One region of the Ruminococcus sp. MSJ-25 genome, then DNA from elsewhere that is predicted to be linked to it. Evidence: predicted binding sites of a transcription regulator. Region 1 holds the regulator's gene; the other holds the start of a gene.
What was found. The regulator Rex, encoded in region 1, represses fermentation and respiration genes when NADH is low (regulators of the CRP and FNR family bind a similar motif). The targets are predictions, from matches to a motif close to ATTGTTAANNNNTTAACAAT.
Positions count from the first base shown of each region.

Region 2: fucO (lactaldehyde reductase) is a predicted target of Rex. The motif match lies at 10,368-10,387, and genes of this name have one in related genera.

Region 1 covers NZ_JAHLPI010000014.1:186,347-198,684, forward strand. Annotated here, with positions in the region: gene udp (uridine phosphorylase) at 18-806, opposite strand; gene KQH97_RS05025 (DUF3592 domain-containing protein) at 827-1,381, opposite strand; gene nadC (carboxylating nicotinate-nucleotide diphosphorylase) at 1,444-2,283, opposite strand; gene KQH97_RS05035 (L-aspartate oxidase) at 2,280-3,776, opposite strand; gene adhE (bifunctional acetaldehyde-CoA/alcohol dehydrogenase) at 4,058-6,676, opposite strand; gene KQH97_RS05045 (phosphotransferase family protein) at 7,166-7,924, shown strand; gene KQH97_RS05050 (hypothetical protein) at 8,136-8,726, shown strand; gene KQH97_RS05055 (redox-sensing transcriptional repressor Rex) at 8,775-9,443, opposite strand; gene KQH97_RS05060 (aryl-sulfate sulfotransferase) at 9,604-11,094, opposite strand; gene KQH97_RS05065 (ABC transporter substrate-binding protein) at 11,112-12,164, opposite strand; gene KQH97_RS05070 (ABC transporter permease) at 12,190-12,338, opposite strand, start outside.
Region 2 covers NZ_JAHLPI010000001.1:43,459-55,796, reverse strand. Annotated here, with positions in the region: gene KQH97_RS00325 (CotH kinase family protein) at 1-575, shown strand, start outside; gene KQH97_RS00320 (NCS2 family permease) at 869-2,233, shown strand; gene KQH97_RS00315 (SGNH/GDSL hydrolase family protein) at 2,352-3,407, opposite strand; gene KQH97_RS00310 (ABC transporter permease) at 3,513-4,679, opposite strand; gene KQH97_RS00305 (ABC transporter permease) at 4,666-5,787, opposite strand; gene KQH97_RS00300 (ABC transporter ATP-binding protein) at 5,792-6,739, opposite strand; gene KQH97_RS00295 (HAMP domain-containing sensor histidine kinase) at 6,879-8,171, opposite strand; gene KQH97_RS00290 (response regulator transcription factor) at 8,164-8,844, opposite strand; gene fucO (lactaldehyde reductase) at 8,997-10,145, opposite strand; gene typA (translational GTPase TypA) at 10,589-12,338, shown strand, end outside.

The sequences.
Region 1 (12,338 bases):
CACAGCGGCTTTTTTTATCACTTTTTATCCTGTTCTATCAGTATTTTCACAGCGTTCACCGCACAGTGGATACCTCTTGTGGTGTCGTCGCTCACATTGTCTTCAAGGTCTGCCTTTGAACGCTCCACGTTCCATATAGCTGTTATAACAGCTCCACAACGGACGTGTCTTGTGATACCTACTGAAAAAACTGCGGCACATTCCATTTCGGAAGTCATACAGCCGCACCTTAAATATGCGTCCCAGCGGTAATTTATATCGTCGCTCACAGGCATTGAGTCAGGCTCTACTTCTCCATAAAAGCTGTCCTTGCTGTGAACAACGCCCACATGATAACGCTTGCCAAGCTTATCTTCTGAAAGTACAGCCGCAGCTTTTGCAAGGGCAGTTGTTACAGTGAAATCTGCTACAGCAGGGTAGCCCTCGGGGAGATATTCTTTTGACGTACCTTCGCCACGGACAGCCGCCGAAGCTATAACAAGGTCGCCACCGCTAACGGAAAGATCCATTCCTCCGCTTGTACCGATACGAATAAATGTGTCTGCACCGCACTTTACCAGTTCCTCCACTGCAATTGCCGCAGATGGTCCACCGATACCGGTCGAGCACACAGTTACCTTTTCACCGTCAAGATAGCCTGTATAAACATTGTATTCTCTGTTTTGAGCCACCTGCTTTGCGTCATCAAGAAGTGCCGCTATTTTCGGCACTCTTCCAGGGTCGCCCGGCATAATAACATATCTGCCCACTTCTTCAGGGATAGTTCTGATGTGAAATTGTCTTTCACCGTCCATAATGCTTGCCATAAAAATTCCTCCTCTCAGAATTATTCGTCGTATGGATAATTATTTTCTTCGTATAATTCATTTTCTGCAAAATTTTTTCCGGATTTCTGCTTTTTCTTTATATGTATAAGCACTATGATAAGCACTATTGCTATAATCGCAAACAGCCCGCCTAATCCACAGAAAACAACTGTTAATATGGTATTGGTTGTATCGTTTGGTGCATAAAACGTTTCAGGGTCGTCAGGGTCACAGAATATCTGGATCGTTTGTCCTCTTCTGTATCTGATGTTACTGGAATATGTATTGCTGTGAGTGGTGTAGAGCTGTCCGTCAACGTTATATGAATACACTGGTGTGTAAACTGTGCTATATGATACGTGTCCGTCATCGTTCTCGTGTCGTTCATCTTTGCTGAGAATGTCTGATATTATAGCATTGACTTCAAGAGTACATCTGTTTTTGAGTTGAGTTTGGTGTATTGCAAAACCTATTCCAACTGCAAGAAATGTCACGCCAACCAACATGAAAACTAACGCTATTATTTTCATTGCTGATTTGCTGTAATGCACATGAGATCTTTTGTAATAACGCATATTTTTCCCCCATTTAAGCATAAAAGCCAACACCTTAATATGGTGTCGGCTTTTGTTTTATCTTACTTTTCCATTTTCATTGAAATGTCAAATGCCTTGACTGAGTGTGTGATAGCACCGATAGAAATGATATCAACGCCCGTTTCAGCTATTGCACGGATTGTTTCAGAGGTCACGTTTCCTGAAGCTTCTAAAAGTGCTTTGCCATTTGTCATTTCAACAGCCTTTGCCATATCTTCATTTGTCATATTGTCAAGCATGATTATCTCAACGCCAAGTGTAAGAGCTTCTTTGAGTTCTTCAAGGTTTCCGACTTCAACTTCTATCTTGACTGTATGCCCCATTTTTTCTCTGAGAGCGTTTACTGCACCAGTCATGCTGCCATATGCGTCAAGGTGAGTATCTTTGAGCATTGCGCAATCTGAAAGATTGTATCTGTGGTTTTTTCCACCGCCTACTGTAACTGCATATTTCTGCAAAACTCTAAGACCCGGGAGCGTTTTTCTTGTATCCGCAACAGACGCCTTTGTACCCTTTACAAGCTCAACGCATCTGTTTGTTGCAGTTGCAACGCCTGACATATGCTGAACGATATTCAGTGCCGTTCTTTCGCCTTTGAGCAAGGCTCTTGTTGAGCCTGTTATTTTTGCGATAATGTCGCCTTTCTTGACCTTTTCACCGTCATGGATAAATATCTCACATTTAACATTGCTGTCAAGAAGCTGAAAAACTCTCATTGCAACATCAATTCCACAAAGAACGCCTTCGTCCTTTGAAACATACTTTGCTGTTGAAACTGAATTTTCGTCAACAAGATAATCCGTTGTAACGTCTATATAGTTGATATCCTCCAGCAGAGCTGTTTTAATGATATCGTCGATCTGAAACTGCATTAATTTCATTTGTTTTCCTCCATTTTTTCTTTGGATTTGAGCTTTTCGATAGCGTCCTTTAATACGATATAAGCGACAGTTGTAAGAGACCTTGCTTCAACATAATCTCTGTCTATTTTGAAATTACCGTCACAAAGGAAATTTTTTAGCTTTGTTACTTCTTCAAGATCAGGCGGCAAAGCCTCCTTATCAGGGATAACGAAATATGCACGCTGCATTATATCTCTTATCTCTGTTCTTATGCCATGAGGAATGTGCGGGGCTTCATTGTCTATCTTGAAATCGTATGTTTCAAGGTCACCACTGTCAGATTTTATCTTCTCATTGATGTCAGCCGCAGCACGTCTTGAAAATACCAAAGCTTCAAGAAGGGAATTGCTTGCAAGTCTGTTATTGCCATGAACCCCTGTATGTGAACATTCACCGCAGGCATAAAGCCTGTCAATGTTAGTTCTTGCATATGTATCAACATTTATGCCGCCCATAAGGTAATGATGACAAGGGAAAATAGGTATCATATCCTTAGTCATGTCATAACCTGCTTCGAGAAGCTTTTCATTTATCATAGGGAATCTGTTTCTGACAAACTCAGGGTCTTTGTGAGTGATATCAAGATAGAATTTGTCAGAGCCTGTTTTCTTGGCTTCAGCCATGATCGCATGAGAAACAACATCTCTAGGTGCAAGCTCCAGCCGATCGTCATAGTTTTGCATAAATCTTTCGCCGTTGCAGTTTTTAAGATAAGCTCCCTCGCCTCTGACAGATTCAGAGATAAGGAAAGTTTCACGAGTGTGCTTGTTGTTAAAGCCTGTTGGGTGGAACTGGATATAGCTGAGATTTTTTATCTCTGCACCAAGCTCATGAGCAATAGTTATGCCGTCGCCTGTTGCGATAGCGGAGTTTGTAGTGTATTCGTAAACTCTGCCTATTCCACCAGTTGCAAAAATGGCGTATCTGCAATTATATGTCGTATATTCGTTGTCATTAGTCAGCACAAGAATGGAAAAACCTGTTTTGGTTTTCTTTGCGTTGCACATAACGGCATTTTCGAGTATCTCAACATTATCTAGCTGTTGAACATTTCTTAGTAGAGTTGTTTCGATCTCCAGACCTGTGGTATCGGCATGATGAAAAATCCTGTTCATACCGTGTCCACCTTCGAGAGTGCGGTGATAAGATCCATCAGGACACTTATCAAAGTCAGCGCCAAGCTCTATGAGTTTTCCGATGTCAATATAGGCTTCGTCAACAAGGACCTGAGTGGACTCAGGATCATTTTCAAATCCGCCTGCTACAAATGTATCATGTTTGTGATATTCAGGCGAGTCCTTTGGATTGTCGTAAACGCCTGCAATTCCACCCTGTGCAAGGGAAGAGTTACACAAGGTCAGCTCTCTTTTGGAAAGCACAAGTACATTTAAATCACGGGAAAGGTTAAGTGCTGCATATAGACCTGCCGCACCGCAGCCAGCGATAATAACGTCATAATTTTTGTTGTTCATATTTGTAACCTCTTTGTATGGCGGAGTGTCGCCAAGTGTTATGTAAAAATCACACCAGATATTGCTCTGAAATAATTTATACTTATTTCATTATACCATATATTTTTCCCTTTTTCAACTGTTATTTGCATATATAATGCACATACCTTAAATTATTTTAAGTGCAACTTAACAAAAAAATGACTGCCTGCTCCCAAAAGGGAACAAGCAGTCGGAGGTTTATTATAGATCAACTAATAATCAAATATTAGTCACTCTGCAAATTGCTTTGTCAGCAAATATTATTTGCCGTAGTAAGCCTTGAGGTACATTTCCTTCAGCTCGCTCATGAGTGGGTATCTTGGGTTAGCACCTGTGCACTGGTCATCAAATGCGTCCTCAACCATGTTGTCAAGAGTCTCAAGGAAGTGCTTCTCGTCTACGCCGTAATCAGCGATAGTCTTCTTGATACCAACTCTTTCCTTGAGTGCCTCGATAGCGTCAATGAACTTGTTGAGTGTATCCTCATCGTTCTTACCAACAATACCAAGTGAATGTGCACACTCGCAGTATCTCTCAAGAGTATGTGGATACTGATACTGTGAGAAAGTACCCATCTTTCTAGGTGTTGGGTCAGCGTTGTATCTCATTACCATTGTGATAAGGAGAGCGTTAGCAACGCCGTGTGGCAGGTGATGATAAGCACCGAGCTTATGAGCCATTGAGTGGCAAACACCGAGGAATGCGTTAGCGAATGCCATACCAGCCATTGTAGATGCTGTAGCCATTTCCTCACGAGCCTTAACGTCTGTCTGACCGTTGTCATATGCATCTGGCAGATACTTAAAGATAAGTTTCATAGCTCTCAGTGCAAGACCGTCAGTGTAATCTGTAGCCATTACAGATGCATAAGCCTCAAGAGCGTGTGTCAAAGCGTCGATACCTGATGCAGAAGTCAGACCTCTTGGAGCAGACATCATCATATCTGTATCAACGATAGCCATGTTAGGCATGAGCTGATAGTCAGCCAGAGGATACTTAGTACCTGTCTTTTCGTCAGTGATAACTGCGAAAGGTGTTACCTCAGAACCTGTACCAGAAGATGTTGGGATAGCAATGAAGTATGCCTTCTCACCCATCTTAGGGAATGTGTAAACTCTCTTACGGATATCGATATATCTCATAGCCATATCGAAGAAGTCAGCGTCTGGATGCTCGTAAAGAACCCACATGATCTTACCAGCGTCCATTGCAGAACCACCGCCGATAGCGATAATTGTGTCAGGCTCGAAAGCTCTCAACTGAGCAACACCCTCAAGTGCACAAGCAAGTGTTGGGTCTGGAGCAACATCGAAGAATGTTTCGTGGAGAATACCCATTTCATCGAGTTTATCTGTGATAGCCTTTGTATAACCATTCTTATAAAGGAACTGGTCTGTTACGATGAATGCCTTTTTCTTGCCCATAACAGTCTTCAACTCGTCAAGAGCAACAGGGAGACAACCCTTTTTGAAGTATACCTTTTCAGGTGCTCTGAACCAAAGCATATTCTCTCTCCTCTCAACGACTGTCTTAATGTTCAGCAGGTGCTTAACGCCAACGTTCTCAGAAACTGAGTTGCCGCCCCATGAACCGCATCCGAGTGTGAGGGAAGGAGCAAAGTCAAAGTTATAGAGGTCACCGATACCGCCGAGTGAAGAAGGTGTGTTTACGATAAGACGGCAAGTCTTCATTCTTGCAGCGAACTTATTGAGCTTTTCTCTCTCGTTTATGTTATCTACCCAAAGAACTGAAGTATGACCAAGACCACCGTTGTTTACGAGAAGTGCCTCTGCGATGTCAAGAGCGTCGTCAAAGTTCTTTGACTTGTACATACCAAGGATAGTTGTGAGCTTTTCGTGACCGAAAGCCTCTTCTGGAGCTGTGCTTGTAGCCTCGCCGATGAGTACCTTTGTATCCTCTGGAACTTCAAAGCCAGCCATTTTAGCGATAGTTACAGGACGCTGACCAACGATCTTAGCATTAAGAGCACCGTTGATGAGCATTGTCTTTCTGATCTTGTCAGCCTCTTCATCGTTGAGGAAGTAGCAGCCTCTCTTGATGAATTCCTTCTTAACATCGTTGTAAACTGTCTTATCAGCAATAACTGTCTGCTCTGTAGCACAGATCATACCGTTATCAAATGTCTTAGAATGAATGATAGAGTTTACAGCGTTTACGATATCAGCAGAAGAATCGATGATAGCTGATGCGTTACCGGCACCAACACCGAGAGCTGGTGTACCAGATGAATAAGCAGCCTTTACCATTCCAGGACCGCCTGTAGCGAGAATAGTGTCAGACTCTCTCATGATCATGTTTGTGAGTTCAAGAGAAGGAACATCGATCCAACCGATGATACCCTTTGGAGCACCTGCTGCAACAGCTGCATCATAAACGATCTTAGCAGCAGCGATAGTTGACTTCTTTGCTCTTGGGTGTGGTGAGATTATGATACCATTTCTTGTCTTAAGACAGATAAGTGTCTTGAATATAGCAGTAGAAGTTGGGTTTGTTGTTGGGATAACAGCAGCGATAAGACCGATAGGCTCGTAAATTCTCATTGTGCCGTAAGCCTTGTTCTCCTCAAAAACACCACAAGTCTGAACATTCTTGTACTTATTGTAGATGTGCTCAGCAGCATAGTTGTTCTTGATAACCTTGTCTTCAACGATACCCATGCCTGTTTCCTCAACAGCCATCTTTGCAAGTGGGATTCTTGCCTTGTTAGCAGCGATAGCGGCAGCCTTGAAGATCTTGTCTACCTGCTCCTGTGTGTAGGTAGCGAAGATTGCCTGCGCAGCTCTTACTTCAGCGATCTTAGCAGTCAGAGCTTCCTCTGTATCGACGATGCCGACTGTTTTAGCTTCACTCTTTGCCATAAAATAAACCTCCAATAAATTAATTATTGTTTTTTACTCTTGATAACTCCCGCTCGGGTTTTATCTTACTTATATTATATACGATTGTTATTTTTTTGTCAATCTTATAAAGTTACAGCTTTTTTGATATTTTACGTCGCTTTATTATGCAATATACATAAATATTGAACATTGTTTTATGATAGATTAACAATTCATGACCGTCAAACTGCACAATAAAAATCAGATTGATAAAAATTTATCATATATGCCGCCTGAAAAAAGATTAATAAATATAAGATAAAAACTAAACAAAAATAAAACAGTTGTGAAAATAACGAAAATGTGCTTGACATTTAGAAAATCTGTAGTATAATATAGACATAACAGAGATACATAGAAAGCACGGAGATGTAAAGGTAATTTTACACAATAAGGCTGTTGAAAAATCAATGTATACTCTGAAACTCGACTTAATACCATATTTTAAAATAAAAGGAGATATGACTTATGAAACTTGATAACTTTGTAGCATCCAGCGACATCTATGATGTTTATGAATCTGATGGAATGGCAGTCAGGATCTATAAGAAGCCTGAATACAAGGAAAAGTGTCTGTATGCAGCTCTTACACACGCAAGAGTTGAAACAACACTTGGCAATTCCTTTATAAAGATGCCTGTTCTTCACGAGGTTTCCGTTATCGACGGCAAATGGGCTATTACAATGGACTTTATAAAGGGTAAGACTCTTCAGCAGCTTATGGACGAAAATCCAGACAAGAAAGACACGTATCTTAACCAGTTTATCGACATTCAGTGCGAGATACACGCTCAGTATATGCCACTTCTTTCAAAGCTGAAAGATAAGATGGCAAGACAGATCAAGACTCTTGGTCAGATCGACGAGATAAAGAAGTATGAGCTTCTCACAAGACTTGATTCAATGCCAAAGCACATCAAGCTTTGCCATGGTAACTTTGAGCCAAAGAACGTTATCATCAATGACGAAGGTACTTATGTTATCAATTGGGGTTCTGCTAGACAAGGTAATGCGTCTGCTGACGTTGCAAGAACATACCTGCTGTTCTGCCTTAACAATCCTGATCTTGCTGAGGCTTATCTTGATAAGTATTGCGTAAAGAGCGGAACATCTAAGCAGTATGTACAGGCTTGGTTGCCGATCGTTGCAGCAGCACAGCTCATTAAGGGCAAGCCGGAAGAGAAGGATCTGCTCATGAAGTGGATCGACGTTGTAGATTACGATTAGTCTTTTTGTCAGGTTGTAACAAATTTGTAACCTCTTATTGTGCAAATAGCTAAAAAATGATTTATCCCGATTATGAGTTTCGTCATAATCGGGATATTTTGTTACAATTCTTTATAATCTCTTTACAGAGTAATTTTCATGTGATATAATGTGAAACTGTTGAAATATGACATAATGATTTAGGACTACAGAGGTTATTCGGAGGATCAATATGAAAAAGCTAATGATAGCTGTTGCTATAGTTTGCACTATGTTTACTTTGCCGGCTTGTGGAAAAAATGCCGATAATAAAACAGAAAATAATGTTAATCTTACAAATAATGACGTAACGACAGCTCAAACAGAGGTTACTGATGAAGTGCCAGACGAAACTACTTCACTCCCTGACAGAAGCACTCTTGAAAAGATACCAGATGAGGCTGTTGATTCGTTTAATCAGGTCGTAGATGTCTGCAAGGAGATATATCCTTTGGCTGAAAAAACAAAAAGGCTTTATGGTTATACAGGCACTAAGACTGTGAACAAAAAGAATTGTTACATTTTTGTTATATATGATAAAAATGACGATGTGTTGACAAAGGTGGCAACTGTCGCTGCCGAGGTTGCATCAGATAAGCTTTACGTTCTTGATGATGAAACAGGAAGTGCTGAAAAAATCAATACCGAGGATGTTAAAACTCAATCTACAGAGTCATGGGCAGATCAAGTAACTGAGTCTTTTGCTGAATACTATCAGAGCAAAGAGGTTAACGACCATCTTGCTGCAGTTGTTGAAACAGCCGCGGTTAAAACAGTTCGCTAATACTTTATATAAAAAAATCACACCAGAGAATTTTCTGGTGTGATTTTTTTATTCGATCTCTTCGCTGTTGTCAGTATCAGTGCTTGTGATGATATTTGTTGCATATGTAAGTGTAAGCAGGCTGTCACCTAAATGGACATTTTCCACAACTATGTTTTCATAGTCGATGCTAAGATCATAATGTGAAAAATTCCAGAACGCTTTCAGACCAAGATTTACAAGCTGGTCTGCAATAGCCTGAGTGTTTGCTTTCGGTATACAAAGCACAGCTACAACAGGGGAGTTTGCTTCGCAAAAGCTTTCTATATCATTAGTGTGACGAATCGGTATGTTTCCTACCACTTCACCAGTGAGCTTTGGGTTTATATCAAATATGCCTATGAGATTGCAACCCCTTGTTTCAAAGTTAATATGTGTGGCGATAGCTTTACCGAGGTTTCCTGCACCGATAAGTATGGTCTTGAAATGCTTGTCTACTCCGAGTATCTTGCCTATTTCCATTCTAAGCTCGTCAACGTGATAGCCATATCCCTGCTGACCGAATCCGCCAAAGCAGTTAAGGTCTTGTCTTATTTGTGAAGCCGTGAGCTTCATTCTCTCAGAAAGCTCCCTTGAAGATATTCTTTCAAGTCCTTCTTTTTGAAGCTCACCTAAAAATCTATAATAACGTGGCAGTCGTTTTATTACTGATGCGGATATCGAACCGTCTTTAGACATATATTTACACTTTCCTTTACTAAAAAACATGATTGATAAATAAATAACAATATCACATAATATAATAGCACTAATCTTTTCTTTTGTCAAGGACTTGTAAACTCTCTGCGGTCTAAAAAAGCAGCCTCGTTTTACAGAAGCTGCCTTATGTACATTAATTTTATTCTAGATCTTTTTTCTTTACAGAAGCAACACAGAAGTCGATGCGTTCTTCATCATCTTCTTCATTTCCTGAACCTGTGAGAGGAACTCCTTTTGTTGGATCGATCCCGTCAACGGCTGTAACAAGCCCTGTACCCTCGCCAATAGAAGCACCCGGTACTCTGAACTTTGTAATGTCGATAGGCTCGATAGAGGTCTCAACAGGCTTTTCAAGCTGTGGTATCCACTCGTATGGTACACGATAAGCTCTGTAGATCATGTTGCTTTTGAATGTGCCGGCAAAATTCTTGAAATAAGGGTTTACAAATTCCCAAACTATTTCATGGTCAGGTGTGACTTCAAGAAGATGTCCATCTGAACCTTCCGTAATAAGAGTGTTTCCGTTCGGAAGTCGCTGTGCAGAGCTGATGTATGAGCTATAGAACTTAGAAGCGTCAGTAAAAAGCAGATTTCCTGCTTCAAGGGGAGTGTACTGCCATGTTATTTCAAGTGTAACAGGATTGAATTGAAGTACTCTTGAGTAATCTCTGTGTGCATTGTTCACGCCTGTGAGGGAAGCAGGGTTAGGTGTGCCGTAGCCACCCTCGCCACCGTTATCGAATACCAACAGGTCGCCCTCTCCAGGAAGTCCCTTTGGTATCATGTGCAGGTGGTGCTGACCAATTATCCAGCCAAGCTTCTTTGTGGCTTCGCTTTCGTTGAAGTTAGGACCTACACGCCATACTATCTTACCTGTTGATTTCTCGATAATTCCGAGTATGTTTGAGTTTCTTGCGTCAAATATGATATTGTCTGGGTGGAAGCGTTTGTCGCCTGCGTCATACCACTTATTTTCGCCAAGGGTAGAGAAGTTGTTTATGTGCATCCAATCTCCACCTGCCTCACCGTGAAGACCGGGGTTTCTGAACAATGCGTTCTTTGCGGCCTCGTCAAAGCCAAGCTCATCAAAGTGGTCGCTTGCACGCCAGCTCCAAATTATATTGCCTTCCCAATCCACTTCGATGATCTTATCGTCGATAAGTCTTTTGTCTGAAATATCGTGGTTGTAAAGGTTCTCGTGAGTAAGGATAAGTGTATTGCCACTGTCTGTCTTTGGCTCGCCATTTGGATAATAGTAACCCACAGTGCTGCCCTCACGCTGAAAATCATGGTGCTGTCTAGCCATATAGACCGGTTCCTTACCCGGGTCGGCAACAAGTTCAGTTTTGTCGAATTTCCATACGATATGACCGTCCCAGTCTACCTGAACAAGATCAAGTTGATCCTGATATGCATATTTACCTCCTCTTGCTCCTGTTGTGCCCATTACATATCCGCCTGGGAGTATTTTGTTAGGAAATCCTCCCAGTCCAGCCCAAAGCTTTACTTCATTGCCATTCATATCTATGAGCAGAGCACCTTTAGCGGACGGGAAGATCGTATAGCCGCTGTAGGCTTTTTCTTTGTTGTATATTGTAACTCCTGTTGGATAAATGCTTGGATAACCCATGTCTGATTCCTCCTTGTTTATTTGTCTGCTTTTGTCAGGTCTGCCGTAACGTTATCTGGAAATGCTTTTTTTGCTGAGTCTGGATAATAAAATTTCCTTATGTTGTAATTGTTTGAATATTTACCATTCTCATACGCCCACTTATTTATTTCATCAAGATGAGATGCAGCTTCCTCAGAAAGTCCCAGTTTAATACTGTACTGTTCCCAGTTTGTTTTGAAATCATCTGGTTCGATTCCATATTTCTTTGATATTTTTTCAGCCGACTCATCTAAGTTGTCATTTATGTATTTAACGCTTTCATCAAGTGCTTTAAGATAGTTCGTAAGAGTTTCAGTATTGTTCTTTGCAAAGTCGCTTGATGTTATAAGATAAGCAGATACATTTATCCCTATATCTTTTGCAGATGCGACCTGAGTCCAGCCCTCTGCTTCATATTTTTTTATAGCTGAGCCTGTAACGATAGCGGCTGATGCCTCACCGTTATGTGCAACTGCTATCTGAGTTGATATGGAATCTGTGTTGACGTTTTTCTGCTTTGACGGGTCAAGTCCTAAATAAGTCTGAGCCTGCCAGTTGAAGTATTCTGAAACTGTTCCAATAGAAGTTATCCATCCTTCACTTTCATCTAAAGCATCAAGATCATCTTTGTATTTTGGTGCAACAAAAAGACCGCCGTTATATGAAACGCTAGAACTTAGATCTGAAAAAATCACAAGATTAGTGTTATCGAGAGTATTTCCAATTCTGTTTACAGCAGCAAAATCTGCAAGAAGTCCTGTATCTGCTGTGCCTGTTGCAATAGCGTCAACTGTGTTAATGCCGGCAGCGTATTCTGATGTTTCGAGAGATATACCATATTTCTCAAATATTCCTTGCTCCATACCGATATAGTCGGCGTACTGATCTGGCTGACCTGTCATGTTCGCAACTCTCAAAACGCTAAGCTCTTTACCGTCTTTGGTAACCTTCTTTGCGGTTTTTCCGCTTGATGAACTACCGCATGATGCAAGAAGAGTTGCTGTCAATGCTGTCGATGCTATTATTGCGATTATCTTTTTTATGTTCATTTTTAAATCTCTCCTGTTAAATTAATTATTTTACGTCAAAGTGTTTAAGTTTTTTCTTGCCAATAAACTGTAGGATCCTGTCAGCAGCAAAGCCAATCACAGCAAGTGTGACGATTCCTGCAAAAGCCCAGCTTGTTTTGTAATAAAGCTTCGAGCTGTTTATAAGATAACCAA
Region 2 (12,338 bases), on a different contig from region 1:
ATTACAAATTTGATGAAAATTATGACCTTGTTGACTCCGATGTTACTACCGCTGAGGAAGCCGTTTCTGCCGTTATGGATATAGACTCAGTGAGAGATATGTATATTCTTTATGAGATCGTACATGACTATGACTGTGGTGAGGGAAGCTTCTATATGTGCGTCGATCTTTCAAAGGACAGTAAATGTCCTAAGCTGAAATTCACCTCACCTTGGGATTTTAACTGGGCATATAATGACAGCACTGAGAAATATTATGCTGGTGCTTTCACAGACAAGAATTTTGTGGCTAAAAACGGCGACCGTTCAAACCCATGGTTTATCATTCTTTGCAAGCAGGATTGGTTTATGGCTACTGTCAAGGAAAAGTGGACGGAGATGAGCCAGGAAAAGCTTTTACAGGGCTGTATAAAAACAGAGCGTGAATATCTTAAAGAGTATGACGCCGACCTTAGAAAAGGCGAAGAGTGGGGTCCTGACTCTGCGGAGGATCTTTTCAATTGGATCGAAAACCGCATTTATTGGCTCAATAGTCAGTGGAAAATAAAGTCTGACGTTAGTAACAGTGCTTCTTAAATGATAAATTTTATTCAATTAAGGCAATACCGCGCAAAGATTGTGCGTCAGATGCGTAGTCAGATTTTTTGTCAGATTGTACAAAAATTCCGCAGGCATACTGCCGTATGTCAAGGGATTTTTGTGTGATATGACGGAAAATCTGCAAGCAGATGGCGTGCAAAGCCGTCAGGCGGGCTTTGTGCGGTGTTGCCTTAATAAATCAGGCTTGAAAAATGCTGTAAAATCGGTATAATAAGATAGTATCCCCATATTGAAAGGAGGAAATGTCTGCAACGCAGGCATAATAAAATATGACGGAAAAATTATTCAAGCTGAAAGAAAATCACACCGATGTTAAAACTGAGATAATGGCGGGCGTGACGACTTTCATGACCATGGCATATATCCTTGCCATAAACCCGAGCATTCTCGGCAGTACGGGCATGGATCCTACAGCCGTACTTCTTGCCACCTGTATCGCCTCTGTTATTGGAACAGTGTGCATGGGACTTATGGCAAATCTGCCTTTTGTGCTTTCCGCAGGCATGGGACTTAACGCTTACATGGCTTACACTGTTGTGGCAGGCTACGGCTATCCATGGCAGGTGGCACTGCTGGCGGTTTTCGTCGAGGGTATCGTCTTTATCGTGCTTTCTCTTACAAACGTCAGAGAAGCCATTTTCAATGCAATACCTGTGGTGCTGAAAAAAGCGGTGTCTGTTGGTATCGGTCTTTACATTGCCTTTATCGGACTTCAGAATGCCGGACTTTGCGTTGACAGTTCAGCCACTCTTGTTACCATAACAGGCTTCCGCAAGAATTTCACAACTTCGGGCATATGTGCGCTTCTCACTATCGTGGGACTTTTCATCACTATTATCCTATATATCAAAAAAGTCCGTGGCTCTATTCTTATGGGTATAGTGGCAACATGGGTAATAGGCATGATATGTCAGCTTGTAGGGCTGTATGTCCCTGACGCTGAAAGCGGCTATAATTCGCTTTTTCCTACAATGTCACTTACGGATTTTTCAAAGCTTGGCGAAACATTTGGTCAGTGTTTTAAGGTGGATATGCACAGCATTGGTATCTTCAATTTTATAGTTGTGGTATTCTCCTTCCTGTTCGTTGACCTTTTCGACACTTTAGGCACTCTTATCGGCGTATGTTCAAAGGCAGATATGCTTGATGAAAAGGGCAGACTTCCGCAGATAAAGCCTGCGCTTCTTGCTGACGCCGTTGCCACAACAGCAGGCGCAGTTCTTGGTACTTCCACCACCACAACATTTGTTGAGTCCTCAGCAGGCGTTGCCGCAGGAGGCAGAACAGGTCTTACCTCTATCACAGCCGCAGTGCTGTTTGCACTGTCAATGTTCTTTGCACCTATCTTCACGGCTATACCATCCTTTGCAACAGCTCCTGCACTTATAGTAGTAGGCTTTTTGATGTTCAGCTCTATCACTGACATCAAGTTTGATGACGGCAATTATACAAAGGCTATCCCTGCGTATCTTTGTATTCTTTCAATGCCTCTTTTCTACAGCATTTCAGAGGGTATCTCTCTTGGAATAATCTCATACGTTGTTATAAATCTTGTTTGCGGAAAGCGCAAGGATATCACACCGCTTATGTATGTGCTTGCAGTGCTTTTCGTGCTGAAATATGTGTTCTTATAAGGAAAGCTTTCAAAGAACAGTTCTGATACTAGCCATGCTTTCCTGTTCATTCTGCTACAGAATGAGAATTGGCGTAAAATGACAAAAAATCGGCAGCCGTTACCGACTGCCGATTTTGTTATATGCTTTTTATTATCTCTCTGAGTTTTTCCGTAAGCACTGCCGCTGCCTTGGTGTGGGTCTTTTCAGTAGGGTGCCAGTTTGCCGCAAAGCCGTCATTTGCGCCGTCCTGCTCATGGAACATCATTGAGCTTATCTTGCTGTCAGCGTGGCTTTTAAGATATATCTTTATGCCCTCTTCAACAGCAGGGAATATCCTCTCGCCCATTATTCCAACAGTGCAGAGAATGTAAGCCTGCGGATTTTTCTCCCGAACGACCGCAAGAAAATCAGCATAAAGCTTTGAGAAAACAGCCTGCCTGTCCTTGTAGTCACGGCAGTAGCTGTCGTCGTTTGTGCCAAGGTTTATAACGATTATCTGCGGAATATATTTGCTGAAATCCCAAGGGATATCCTGCGGAGCAGTTCCTGCAAAATTGCCCCTTGAAAAGCCGTAGCTGCAATAGAACTGTGGAATTGTCTGTTCGCTGATAGGCTCGTCACCCTCAGTATAGCCTGATACTATGCCATAGCCGCTGGCTGAAAACATACTGTATTCAGCGTCAAGTGCCTTGGCAGTCTTGTAGGCGTAGGCTTTTGTAACGTCCTCTGTGGCGGTGGTGAACTGGTGGTTTTCGTCCTCATCATCAACACCATAGCCACAGGTTATAGAGTCGCCGATAAATTCTATTTTAAGCGGGTTTTCAGGCAAAGCCTCAGCACTGCCCTCGGCGAAAGCCTCAATGCCAACTGCTGACATTGGAGATTCCGAAAGCTTTATTATCTCCACCACCGACTTGGCACTTTCCGTGCAGTCTATTACCGTGATCTCTTTTTCTGCACAGTCGATCATCTCGTCAACTACTCTCTTGCCGTCAACATAAACGGCTATCCTTGCATAGTCGATAGGGTTTTCGCCCACTGCGATATTGTCGCCTTTGAGCTTCAAAACAAGCTTTGTGCCGTCAAATGTGAATGACGCACCGCTTCCTGAAAGACCGAGCCACATTACCTCGTCTTTGAAATATACTCTGCCTGTGAGCTTTGCATTTTTGTCAAGCTGTAATCTATCCATACTTTTTCCTCTTTTTCATCTATGATCTTCTTTAGCTGACGCAAAAAGGCTGCGTGTCAGCTCCGTAACAATAAGAGTATAACACACAGCCATATTATTGTCAACTTATGCAAGGGAATTTACATCACCCTCACGCTTTTGCTTAACAAGCAGAGCAGCCACAGCAAAGAATGCCACTGCGAACAGCGCTTCGATACCAATGCAGATGAGATATTCCTTTGTGCTGAATACTCCGCCGCTCATGCCGAAAAGCATATTGTTGGCTTTGGTGTACCAGTATGCAGGGAACAATCTTCCCACTGCAAGAACGCCTCCTGTGAGCAATTCCTGCGGCACGAAAACTCCGCAAAGAAAGCTCATGCCAAGACCGATTATGTTCGATATAGCATTTATGCCGTTGTCGCTAAGGTCAAACTGCGCTATTATCATTGCTATGCCTGCGGCGGCAATGATATATACAAAGCTGTTAAGGCAGGCGAGCCAGAATTTCACGCTGAGCGTTTTGCCCCAAATTATTGCGACTATCATAAACAAAAGCCATATGCTAAACACCAAGATACTTGCCCCAAGAGCCGTCTGTCTGCTGTAGTTTGCTGATGTCAGGCTTGAACACATTGTGCGTTCTCGAACGCCTTTTCTGTTTAGCGTCAGTATAACGGGGCAAAGGGTAACAATGAGCATGGAAAGCATAACGTATGCAAGATACTGAAAATAGTAGCCGAATATTGCCGGCATACCTGTTCCGCCCTTGTTGTTAAAGTTTTTAAGCTCCGCATTTACTTGCTGAGAAACTGCCGTTTGGGCAAGCTCCATAGCGTTTTCTGTGCTTTCACCTGCCGTCATGTATGCCTTTACGCTTGAAAGATAGCCGTCAAGCCTGCTTTCAAAAAGCTGTCCGCCGTAGCTGGAGGGCATTTTGAAATTCTCAAAAAGTCCGTCAAAATCTCCTGCGTTTATCTTGTCGCCAAAGCCCTTGTTTATATAGAGAACATAGTGGGAACGTCCGTAATAAACGGCGTCGGTTATCTCGTCAGTATCGTCCTTAAGCTCCACCTTTTTGTTGCCGCTGAATATAAAGTCCTGCAAACGCTTGCTTTCGGCACTGTTGTCACGGTCAATGACGGATATGGACATTTTATAGTCCTCATAGCCATTATCGTCTTTTGCAATATCTGCCATCAAAACTGCTATGACCATGAATATGACGAAATATAATATAGCAGACGTAAGCTTTGTTTTGAGTATTTTCATAAAGGTCTTAAAGACTTGCATATTTACGCCTCCTTGTAAGAACATATCCACCAAGGGTGAACAGCACTGTGTATATCGCCATTGAAATTATCTTCACTGTGAACCGCCTGTAATCTTCGTAGAGATTAAGACAGTAAAAGCTGTCTGAGATAATGGCGGCAGGGTTTATTTCATTGAATATCGGGCAATGCTCTGCAACAGTGCCTCTTATGGTATTTGACATAAGACCGCTGAAGAAACAGCAGGTCATTGATACCGCCATGACTACAGATATTTTTAAACCCTCTTTTATGCGGAAAGAGCCAACGAAAAATCCCATGGATATTCCCGTTATTCCTCCGATTATTGCGGCAAGATAAACAAGTGGGAGCTTACTGCCGAAATCCACTTTAAGCACAAATCTCAGGAACGTCACGGATATCACCATGCATATCATTTCCACCGCATGAAAAGCAAGGAGCGTTGCCGTTATGCTTGTAAGCTTGTTCACCGGAGAACAGCACCGCCTTGCGCCAAGTGCAGACAGGTCGCCCTGATTTTCCTGTGCCACGAACAGACCTGACATCGAGCCGAAAAGTGCCGTCATGGCAAGGAGATTATAGAAATACTGTATCGTTATATCAGGATTGCCGTGGAGAGGTATATCCTCATTTGGGCTTATCTTCTCGGAAAGGGAAGCTATGACCTTATCAAGCTTTTGCGGAGCGTTCTTTGCAGTGTCGGTTATTATCTTTTCCTGCGTTTTGTATTGCTGTATGAAAGTCTTTACAATGGTCTGCTGGATACCTGTTGAGCCAAACTCAAGGGAGAGGTCGGAAGCCTTTATAATGCCTTTTATATCCTCGCTTTTAAGCATTTCTTCTGCCTTGTCAATGTCCGTATACGTCACCTTGAAAAGAGCCTCATCACTATCTGATATCTGTTCAAGCACCTGCTTAAGGATATCGTTTTCTTCTATATTTGTCACCGCAACAGGTATCGCATTGAATACAACATCTTTTTCGTATATTCCTGAAAACGCCATCTTAAAAAAGCAACCCAGTATTATAGGAAAGGCTATGAGCCAGAAGAGTATGGCTTTTTGACGCAGACAGCTTTTAAATTCGTATTTGAATATGTGTGAGAACATTCTATCACTCCTTATCCCTGAGAGCCTTGCCGGTTATTTCAAGGAAAACGTCATTGAGGGTAGGCTGCTCAGAATAAACGCTGCCGAAGCCCACCTGATTTTCCTGCAATATTTTCAGTATCTCAATAAGATTGTGCCGTCCTCCTGTACAGCGTGCAACGAGCTTGTTGTCGGCATAGGAAACATTATAAACGTGTTCCAAAGCTTCTATTTGTTCACGGACGTTTTCAGGAAGCTGGAGTATCTCGGCGGTGATAGTTTCGGTGTTCTTTATCATGCGTTTGAGTTCCTCTGTAGTACCCTCGGCTATCTTACTGCCCTTATCCATTATGGCGATACGGGTGCATATCTGCTCGACTTCTTCCATGTAGTGGGAGGTGTAAATTATAGTCGCACCCTCACGGTTGAGCTGTAAAATGCCCTCCAATATCTTGTTTCTTGATTGTGGGTCAACAGCAACTGTCGGCTCGTCGAGTATGATAAGCTCAGGCTTGTGTGCGATACCACAGGCAATGTTAAGTCGTCTGAGCAGACCCCCTGAAAGCTTTTTAGGGTGGAACTTCACGAAGTCCTCAAGCCCCACAAAAGCTATGGCATCGTCAACATATTTCTTTCGTGTGGCTTTGTCGGTGATGTAAAGCCCGCAAAAATAGTCAATGTTCTCATACACAGTCAGCTCGTCAAACACCGCAACATTCTGCATTATAACGCCAATACGCTTTTTTACCCCATAGTTCACAGGAGACATTTTTTCACCGAATATCTCGATGTCGCCCTTATCGTATGCCAGCAGTGAGAGCAGGCAGTTTATCGTGGTGGTCTTGCCCGAACCGTTAGGACCGAGAAGCCCGAAGACCTCGCCTTTTTTTATTTCAAGATCAAAGTGGTCAAGAGCAATAAGTTCCTTGTATCTTTTTACCAGATTGTCTATTTTTACTACAGTTTCAGCCATAAGAAAAAACCTCCCTTAGTTTGTATTATCATTATACAATACTATCCGCCAAAAAGCTAGTGAGCAAAGTCACATCTTCATGTGACAAATGTCATATTATAAAAAAGCAGAGCGGCTGGTGACCAACTCTGCTTTGCAATTATTTAAGCTGTGCTGTAAATATCATCATGCCGTTTTCGGCTTTGCATGATATCTTGCTTTTGTGCGACCTGACTATTGCCTGTGCAATAGAAAGCCCAATGCCGTAGCCGCCTTTTTTCTCTCCCTTTGACCGAGAACGTGAGCTGTCGTCACGATAAAATCTGTCAAAAAGTTTTGTTAGGTCGCCTTGCGGTGGTTCTTTGCAGGTATTTGAAACTTCAAGGTCTGTTTCCTTGCCATTATGAGAAGTGAAAAGCTTTACGGCTATCTCGCCGTCCTCGTCAGCGTATTTTACTGCATTTTCCGTGAGGATAGAAACAAGCTGTCTTATCGCACCCTCGTCGCCGTGATAGGAAAGTCCGTTGGCAACATCAATGGTGAGCTTTTTGCCCTTTGTTTCCGCAAGGGTAGTAAAAGGCGAAGCGGCGTCATAAACAGCGTCAGAAATGTTGAAGTCAGCCATGGTAAGAGCAGGCTTTTCCTCCTCCATTTTTGCAAGGCTCAAAAGCTCTTTCAGCAGACCGTTGAGCCTTGTTATCTGATTTTTTATGCTCACCGTCCACTCGTTTGGCTCTGACACCATTTCAAGAACTTCCGTGTTTGCGGAGATTATGGCCAGCGGCGTTTTTATCTCGTGCCCTGCGTCGGTGATGAACTGCTTTTGCTTTTCAAAGCTTTCCACAACAGGTCTTATGGCACGCTTTGAGAAGATTATGATAAGCAGACATACAAGTATATATCCTGCCGCACCTATAGCGCACGACACCAGCAAAAAGCGATTTTTGGTGGCACTGTCACTGCGGCAGTCCATGAAAACTATTATCTTGCCTTTGTCAGTGTCGCCTGTTTTGTAGCGGTAGTTTCCTGACGTGCCTGAAGTCTTGCCGCTGTCAAGAACGCTTTTGCCGTATTCTATAGCCTGCGAACTTGACACCGCCGCAACGTGTCCTGTATCTACCTTGGTTATTTCGCCATTGCTGTCGGTATATACAACAAAATACCTTGTCTGATACTTAGTTTCCTCGTTAAAGCCTCTGTGCTTATCAGGCTTTTTGCTCTCAGGGGGAGATGAGCTGTCTGAATTATCCTGCGGCTTGTCATGCTTCATGCCCATGGGATCAAACTCAGGAAATCTGCCGTCATTTTCGATTATTATGTTCAGCAGATTGTCTGCATTCTTGTTGGTCTGATAGATGTTCACTCCATTTATGCCGCCTATTATGGCAAACTCTACGATAAGAAGGCACACAGCGGCGATAACAACGAATTTCCGCTGTAAACGCTTAATCATTATGCTTTTCCTCTAGTGTGTAGCCCACGCCCCTTGTAGCTTTTATCTCGACATCAGCTCCGATAAGACCAAGCTTTTTACGCAGATATGAAATATATACCCACACCACGTTTATCTCAGCGTCAGAGTCATAGCCCCATATCTTTTCCATGAAACGCTCTGTGGAAATAAGCGTGCCGTGATTTAGCATAAGGGCTTCTATCATTTGAAACTCTTTGTTGCCAAGCTTCTGAGAGCCGTTAGGACCTGAAAGCTCAAAGCTCTGTCTGTTGAGAGAAACGTTTCCGAAAGTAAGGGTAGAGGGTGCAAACTCAGTGCGGCGGCGTGTCATTGCCCTTATTCTCGCAAGAAGCTCGCCCATTGCAAAGGGTTTTGTAAGATAATCGTCAGCACCTGAATCAAGTCCGGTTATCCTATCGTCAATATCAGACTTTGCAGTAAGCAGCAGAACAGGGGAGTCGATACCCTTTTCACGAAGCTTTGTAAGCACCTGTATGCCGTCCATACCAGGCATCATAATGTCAAGTATTATGCCGTCATAATCCTGTGCAATTGCATAGTTGTATGCGTCGATGCCGTTGTAAACAGCGTCAACAGAATAGTTTTTGTGTTTAAGCACTGCCGAAAGCGCATTTGCAAGCTCCACTTCGTCCTCAGCAAGAAGTAATCTCATTAAAATTCCTCCCTATAAGTCAGTATAATATCTTACGATATATGATAACCTATGAACTTTAAACTCACTTTAAATGTATTATACCATAAATATTCTTTTCGGGCAATAAAAATCTGCCCCCGAAAACCGAGGGCAGATAAAAGATTTTTGAATTAGAATGCTGTCTTATAGATGCCGAGGATAGACTCAACTGTGCAAGGTCTTGGATTTCCTCCTGTGCATACGTCTGCAAATGCAGATTCGCTCAAAGCCTGAAGATCCTCTTCCTTAACGCCTATCTCGTGGAGCTTCTCAGGGATTCCAACGTCCTTTGAAAGCTGCTTAACTGCGTTTACTGCGGCTGCTCTGTATTCAGCCTGGCTCATGCCTGTTGTGTCAACGCCCATTGCCTCTGCGATGTATTTGAACTTTTCGCCTGTGTATTCAGCGTTGTACTCCATTACATACGGAAGAAGTACAGCGTTTGCAATTCCGTGAGGTGTGTCATAGAATGCACCGAGCGGGTGAGCCATGCCGTGAACAACGCCAAGTCCGACGTTTGAGAAGCCCATGCCTGCGATATACTGACCGAGAGCCATATCTTCTCTGCCCTGTGGGTCATTCTCAACAGCCTTTCTCAGTGAACGTGAGATGATCTCGATAGCTTTAAGATGCATCATGTCTGTAAGCTCCCAAGCGCCAAGTGTTGTGTAGCCCTCGATAGCGTGTGTAAGAGCGTCCATACCTGTTGAAGCTGTAAGTCCCTTTGGCATTGATGACATCATCTTAGCGTCGATTATAGCAACAACCGGGATATCGTGTGGATCAACGCAAACGAACTTTCTCTTCTTCTCCTCGTCTGTGATAACATAGTTGATAGTTACCTCTGCGGCTGTGCCTGCTGTTGTAGGAACAGCGATTATAGGAACACTAGGATTCTTTGTGTCAATAGCGCCCTCAAGAGAAGTAACGTCAGCATACTCAGGGTTGTTTATGATGATACCGATAGCCTTTGCAGTGTCCATTGATGAGCCGCCGCCGATAGCGATAAGATAGTCAGCGCCTGCTGCCTTGAAAGCTTCGATACCAGCCTTTACTACCTTTACAGTAGGGTTAGCCTTTACCTGAGAGAATATATCATAAGCAAGTCCTGCTTCCTCCAAAAGATCTGTAACGTTCTTTGCAACGTTAAATTTGATAAGGTCAGGGTCTGTTACAACAAGAGCCTTTTTAAAAGTTCTCTTCTTTGCCTCTGTAACTATCTCGCTGATCGAGCCTGCACCGAAATATGAAGTTTCATTAAGTATCATTCTGTTAGCCATTTGATTATTCCGCCTTTCAAAATATATGATCTCTGTTATCAAAGTTATATCTTTGATTATTGATATTATACAACTTTTATACCGTGATTTCAATTATTTTTATGTAAAATATTAGTGGCGTAATATTGTGTAAAACAGCCAAAAACATAAATCATTTAATCTAAGGCACACTGTACAAGGCGTAACCTGTGAATGATACTTTTTTCTTGACAAATCGGCAAAAATGTGCTATAATTCTCAATTAGGAAAGTTACCTTGCGGAAAATTTCGCAAGGTGCTTTTGTGTTTTATAGGCTTTTTGTGAAAAATTACGATTTTCTTTCCTTTGATGGGAGAAAATATATTTATAATTTTTATTGTTTATAATTTTGGCGAAATATATTAAGCAAATCGTTACAGAAAGCATTCGCTTTGCTGTGTCTTGATAAATCGGAGGAGTATGTATGATTAGAGAAGATTTAAGAAATGTTGCTATTATTGCCCACGTTGACCACGGTAAGACTACCCTTGTAGACCAGATGCTCAAGCAGAGCGGTACTTTCAGAGAAAATCAGGCTGTAGAAGAAAGAGTCATGGATTCAAACGATATTGAGCGTGAGAGAGGAATCACTATCCTTGCAAAGAATACTTCTATCAAGTATAAGGACGTTAAGATAAACGTTATCGACACCCCAGGCCATGCTGATTTCGGTGGTGAGGTAGAGCGTGTTCTTAAAATGGTAAACGGTGTTATACTGCTTGTGGACGCAGCCGAGGGTCCAATGCCACAGACAAGATTTGTGCTTCAGAAAGCACTTGAGCTTGGTCATAAAATAATCATCGTTATCAACAAGATAGACAGACCTGACGCTCGTCTTAACGAGGTAGGCGACGAAGTTCTCGAGCTTCTCATGGATCTTGACGCTACTGACGAGCAGCTTGACAGCCCTATTCTTTATTGCTCAGGCAGAGCAGGTACAGCTACTCACTCACCTGATGAAGAGGGCAAGGATATGATACCTCTCTTTGATGAGATTCTCAGCTATATCCCTGCACCTGAGGTAGATACTGAGGGTCCAATGCAGTATCTTGTTTCCGCTATCGACTACAACGAGTATGTAGGAAGAATAGCTATCGGCCGTATCGAGCGTGGCGAAATGAAAGTTAATCAGGACGTTACGATCGGCGATTATCATCAGACTAAGAAGGAATATCGTGGCAAGATAGTTACAATGTATCAGATAGAGGGACTTAACAGAGTTCCATGCCAGAGTGCAAAGGCTGGCGATATCGTTTGTATAAGCGGTATTGAGAACATCACTATCGGTGACACTATCTGCGACTTCGGCAACTTTGAGGCTGTTCCTTTTGTAAAGATATCCGAGCCTACAGTTGAAATGACATTCTCTGTAAATAATTCACCATTCGCAGGCAGAGAGGGCAAGTTCGTAACGAGCCGTCACCTGAGAGACAGACTTTTCAAGGAGCTTCTTAAGGACGTTTCACTGAGAGTTTCTGAAACAGACAGCACAGACGCATTCAAGGTCGCAGGACGTGGCGAAATGCACCTTTCTATCCTTATCGAGAATATGCGTCGTGAGGGCTATGAGCTTGGCGTTTCAACACCGCACGTTCTGTTTAAGGAGATAGAGGGCAAGCTTTGCGAGCCTATCGAAAGACTTGTTATTGACGTTCCTGAGAACTGCGTAGGTTCTGTTATGGAGAAGATAGGTGCAAGAAAGGGCGAGCTTCAGGAAATGGCACCTGTTGGAAGCAGAATGAGACTTGAATTTCTTATCCCTGCAAGAGGACTTTTCGGATACAAGAGCGAGTTCCTTACAGACACAAAGGGTGAGGGTATCATGAGTTCTGTATTCCATGACTACGAGCCATATAAGGGCGAGATACCAAAGAGAGCAACAGGCTCACTTGTTGCGTTTGAAACAGGCGAGGCTGTAACATACGGTCTTTACAACGCACAGGAGAGAGGCGAGCTGTTCATCACAGCAGGCACACCTGTATATGAGGGAATGATAGTTGGCGCTTCACCAAAGCAGGAAGACCTTGTTGTAAATGTCTGCAAGAAGAAGCACCTTACAAATACCCGTGCAAGCGGTTCTGATGACGCGCTCAGACTTGTTCCGCCAAGAAATCTCAGCCTTGAGGATTCACTTGAGTTTCTCGCTGATGATGAGCTTCTTGAAGTAACACCAA